DNA from 2 places in the Nocardioides sp. Root151 genome. Region 1 is predicted to be linked to the other one. Evidence: riboswitches for the same ligand, from Rfam matches in the RefSeq annotation. Region 1 holds a riboswitch; the other holds the start of a gene.

Region 1 (2,388 bases):
TCGCCACCGGTGTAGGTGCGCAGGATGGTCGGGATGCGGACGGAAACGCTCATGGCTACTCCTGGGGTCGGGTGTGCATCAAGGATTGCGGGTTCGAGGCGCAAGAACCCACGGTTCGCGCATCAAGAATCCACGGTTCGTCAGATGATGTTGGCGGCGACGAAGGCGTCGTAGGACGGGGCGATCGTGACCCGGGCGCTGACTCGTTCGGAGACCGCGTCGAGGGTCTTGAGACCGTGACCGGTGTTGATCACGACGGTCTCGAGCGAGGTGTCGAGCTGTCCGGTCTCGACCAGCTTCTTGAGTACGCCGACCGTGGTGCCGCCGGCGGTCTCCGTGAAGATGCCCTCGGTGCGGGCCAGCAGCACGATCGCGTCGCGGACCTGGTCGTCGGTGATGTCCTCGACCGCTCCGCCCGAGCGCCGGCACACGTCGAGCACGTAGATGCCGTCGGCCGGGTTGCCGATGGCCAGCGACTTGGCGATGGTGTCGGGCTTGACCGGGCGGATCGCGTCGACGCCGGCCTTGTAGGCCACCGAGACCGGCGAGCACCCCTCGGCCTGCGCGCCGTACACGCGGTAGGGCTTGTCCTCGACGAGGCCGAGCTTGATCAGCTCCTGGAAGGCCTTGTCGACCTTGGTCAGCTGGGAGCCGGAGGCCACCGGGATCACGATCTGGTCGGGCAGGCGCCAGCCGAGCTGCTCGGCGATCTCGTAGCCGAGCGTCTTGGAGCCCTCGGCGTAGTAGGGACGCACGTTGACGTTCACGAACGCCCAGCCGTCCTCTTCGCCGGCGATCTCGGAGGCCAGTTTGTTGACGTCGTCGTAGTTGCCGTCGACGGCGATGAGGTTGTCGGTGAAGACCGCCGAGTTCACCTGCTTGGGCTGCTCGAGGTTGCTCGGGATGAACACGACCGTCTTGATGCCGGCACGGGCACCGGCGGCGGCGACCGCGTTGGCCAGGTTGCCGGTGCTGGGGCAGGCGAAGACCTTGGCGTCGAACTCGCGGGCGGCGCTGAGTGCGCAGGCGACGACGCGGTCCTTGAACGAGTTGGTGGGGTTGGTCGAGTCGTCCTTCACCCACAGGTTGTCGATGCCGAGCTCGCGACCGAGGTTGTCAGCCTTGAGCAGGCGGGTGAAGCCGGGCTCGGTGTTGGGGCTCTGCTCGATGTCGTCGGGCACCGGCAGCAGGGCCTTGTAGCGCCAGATGTTCGCGGGGCCGGCCTCGATCTGCTCGCGGGTCACGGCCGGGAAGTCGTAGGCGATCTCGAGGGGTCCGAAGCACTCCGGACACGCGTAGTGGGGACCCAGCGCGATCTGGTGGCCGCACTCGCGACACGACAGGCCGGTGGCATTGCCGAAGGCGCCTTCGCGGAGTGTCTTGCCGGCCTCGACTGTTGGTGCGCTCATGAGTCCTCCTTCTCATCTTCCCCAACGGCGTATCTCGCCGCGGGCCGGAATTAGCACCGTTTCCACGACTGATCCGGCGGGGCCGGGTCAGGGGGCTCGTGGCGGTTGCCGGGACTTCACTGGGCCGTTCCCTCAGTCCCTCTCGATGAGCTGTTGCTCAGCCTACGCAGCCTGTCTCACGATGTGCACATCGGGTCCGGGATGCGGACACGCTCGAGGCGTCGGAGTCGCGTCATCCGTCGTCGTGCGTCGCCACGCGCGGTCGTCGTACGCCGTCTCGCACCAGGGCGCCTCGTCGTACGACGGCAGCATCCGGAACGCGCAGCGAACGGACATGATTGGGTGGACCCATGGAGTTCATCTCCGCGACAGGTGAGGAGCGGTACGCCGCGCTGGTGCGTGTCGCCGCTGACAGTGTCATCGGACTCGACCTCGACGGCACCCTGTCGCCGATCGTCGACGACCCCAGCCTGGCCCGGATCCACCCCGACGCCGGCGAGGTCCTCGTCGAGCTGGCCGAGCACGTGGCCGCGATCGCGATCATCACCGGTCGGCCCGCCCGCCAGGCCCTCGCGCTCGGCGGACTCGACGACGTCGGCAACGCGATCGGCGAGATGGGCAAGGAGCTCTACATCTTCGGGCAGTACGGCAACGAGCGGTGGTCCTCGGTCAACCGCCGGGTGATCTCGCCGCGTCCGCCGCACGGCCTGGCCAGCTTCCTGCTCGGGTTGCCCTCACTGCTGCGACGGGCCGATGCATTCGACGCGTACGTCGAGGAGAAGGGGCTGGCGGTCGCCGTACACACCCGGCGGCTGCCGGACGCGACCGCCGCGTTCGAGCGACTCCTTGGCCCGGTCTCCGAGCTCGCCGCGGCCAACGACCTGACCGTGGAGCCGGGGCGCAGCGTGATCGAGGTGCGCGCGCCGGGCACCCACAAGGGCGACGCCGTGCACACCATCGCCGAGGAGCTGTCGACGCG
Region 2 (2,388 bases), on a different contig from region 1:
CACCGCCGTACCGTCCTCGTCGCAGCCGCCGGACCCGCCGAGCAGGTGGGCCAGCAACGGGTGGGCGCAGAACTTGCCATCGCGCACGCCTATGCCGTGCCTGTCCGCGAGGTGCTGTGCGACGTCGCGGGCTGAGTGGCCCTCGACGGTGAAGGCCAGGATGCCGAGCCGTGGGTGGTCGGGTCCCCACAGGCTGAGCTCGCGCAGGCCGGGCACCTGCGCCAGGCCCGAACGCAGCCGTTCGAGGAGGCGCGTCTCGGCCGCGACGACGGCGTCCCAGTCGGCGGAGAGCTCGCGGCAGGCAGCGGCGAGGGCGACCGCGCCGAGCACGTTGGGGGTGCCGGCCTCGTGTCGCTGCTCGGCGTCCGCAGTCCACTCGACGCGCCCGTCGGGGGCCACGCTGCGGGTCGCCCCACCGCCGCGGAGGTACGGCGCCGCGGCGCGCAGCCAGTCCGCCCGGCCAGCCAGCACGCCCGTCCCGAAGGGTGCATAGAGCTTGTGACCCGAGAAGGCCACGTAGTCCAGGCCCGTGGCGTCGAGCGGTCGATGCGCGACGTACTGCGCCGCGTCGACCGCGATCCGCGCGCCGCACGCGTGGGCCACGTCGGCGAGCTCCCGCACCGGCCACAGCTCGCCGGTGACGTTCGAGGCGGCGGTGACCACGAGGAGTCGCGGCCCGACCGGACAGGCCTCCAGCGCCTCGCGTGCGGCGGCGACGGCCGCGGCCGGGGTGGCCGGGGGAGTGAGGCGTACGGCGTGGCGCCAGGGCAGTTGCGTGGCGTGGTGCTCGGAGTCGAAGACCACCACGCTGGTGCCGCTGGGCACGGCCCGGGCCAGCAGGTTGAAGGCGTCGGTGGTGTTGCGCACGAACACCACGGCCTGCGGCCCGCCGAGGAACTCCCGCACGGTCTCGCGTGCCTCCTCGTAGGCGCGGGTCGTGACCTGCGAGGCGTAGCCCGCACCCCGGTGCACGCTGCTGTACGTCGGCAGGGCCCGGGTGACCGCCTCCTGCACAGCGGCCAGGCAGGGCGCCGAGGCGGCGTAGTCGAGGTTGGCGTACGGCAGCACGCCGTCGCCGACGGGCACCGTGAGATCGGCACCGACGACGGCAGGGAGAGTGGCGAGCAGGGACATGGGTGACCTCCGGGGTTCCGGGACCCCGAAGCGTCGAGATCCGCGCTTGCCCGTTGCACCGCGCAACGGGCCAGGTCGTCACCCGGGCCACCCCACCGCGGAGGAGGGTTGGCGGCCAGCAAGCCGGGGCTTGGTGCTGGCACTCATGACCGTGGTCAGGATGTTAGCCGGAACCCTGCCCGGCCGCGACCCGGGAATCCCGGGTTCGCTCCGGGATGGCCCCGCCTGTCGAATCTGCTGTGGGCGAACAGGGGTGTCCGACGCGTGGATGTGTCGGTCCGGGCGGCTAATGTCGCTCTCGTGAACCAGAATCAGAGCCACATGAATGAGCCCCGACGCTCTGTCGAAGCCAACGGCGGCGGCGCGTCCTACGGGCTTGACGACCACATCTACCAGCGGTTGCTCCGCGAGCGCATCGTGTTCCTCGGTTCCGAGGTGCGCGACCAGAACGCCAACGCGATCTGCGCCCAGCTCCTGCTCCTCTCGGCCGAGGACCCTGAGGCCGACATCTTCTTGCACATCAACAGTCCGGGCGGGTCCGTCGACGCCGGCATGGCGATCTACGACACGATGAACTACATCCCCAACGACGTCGCCACGGTCGGCATGGGCCTGGCCGCCTCGATGGGCCAGTTCCTGCTCTGCGCCGGCACCCAGGGCAAGCGCTACGCGTTGCCCCACGCGCGCATCATGATGCACCAGCCGTCGGGCGGCATCGGTGGTTCGGCCTCCGACATCAAGATCCAGGCCCAGCAGAGCCTGCTGCTCAAGAAGCAGCTCGGTGAGCTGATCGCCCACCACACCGGCCGCACCATCGAAGAGATCGAGCGCGACTCCGACCGTGACCGTTGGTTCACCCCCGGCGAGGCCCTCGAGTACGGCCTCATCGACAAGGTGATCACCAACGCCCGCGAGACCGCAGACGAAGGCCGCCCGGCCCACGGAAAGGCCTGACCCCATGAACTACTACATCCCCCAGTGGGAAGAGCGCACCTCCTACGGGTTCCGGCGCATCGACCCCTACGGCAAGCTCTTCGAGGACCGCATCATCTTCCTCGGCACGCCGATCAGCGACGACATCGCCAACGCGGTGATGGCGCAGCTGCTCTGCCTCGAGTCGATGGACCCCGATCGCGACATCTCCATCTACATCAACAGCCCCGGTGGCTCCTTCACCGCGCTGACCGCGATCTACGACACGATGCGGTTCATCAAGCCCGAGGTGCAGACCGTGTGCCTGGGGCAGGCTGCCTC

The links. A riboswitch is a leader RNA that binds a small molecule or an ion and turns the genes downstream of it on or off. The one in region 1 is predicted to bind S-adenosylmethionine.
Region 2: another riboswitch for S-adenosylmethionine. It lies ahead of ASD66_RS22245 (aminotransferase class V-fold PLP-dependent enzyme); the one in region 1 lies ahead of thrC (threonine synthase).

What each region holds. Positions count from the first base shown of each region.
Region 1 is NZ_LMGG01000001.1:783,370-785,757, forward strand. It holds gene ASD66_RS03700 (MoaD/ThiS family protein) at 1-53, opposite strand, end outside; gene thrC (threonine synthase) at 141-1,409, opposite strand; SAM riboswitch class I at 1,419-1,561, opposite strand; gene otsB (trehalose-phosphatase) at 1,760-2,388, shown strand, end outside.
Region 2 is NZ_LMGG01000007.1:985,461-987,848, forward strand. It holds gene ASD66_RS22245 (aminotransferase class V-fold PLP-dependent enzyme) at 1-1,134, opposite strand, end outside; SAM riboswitch class IV at 1,172-1,285, opposite strand; gene ASD66_RS22250 (ATP-dependent Clp protease proteolytic subunit) at 1,456-2,088, shown strand; gene ASD66_RS22255 (ATP-dependent Clp protease proteolytic subunit) at 2,093-2,388, shown strand, end outside.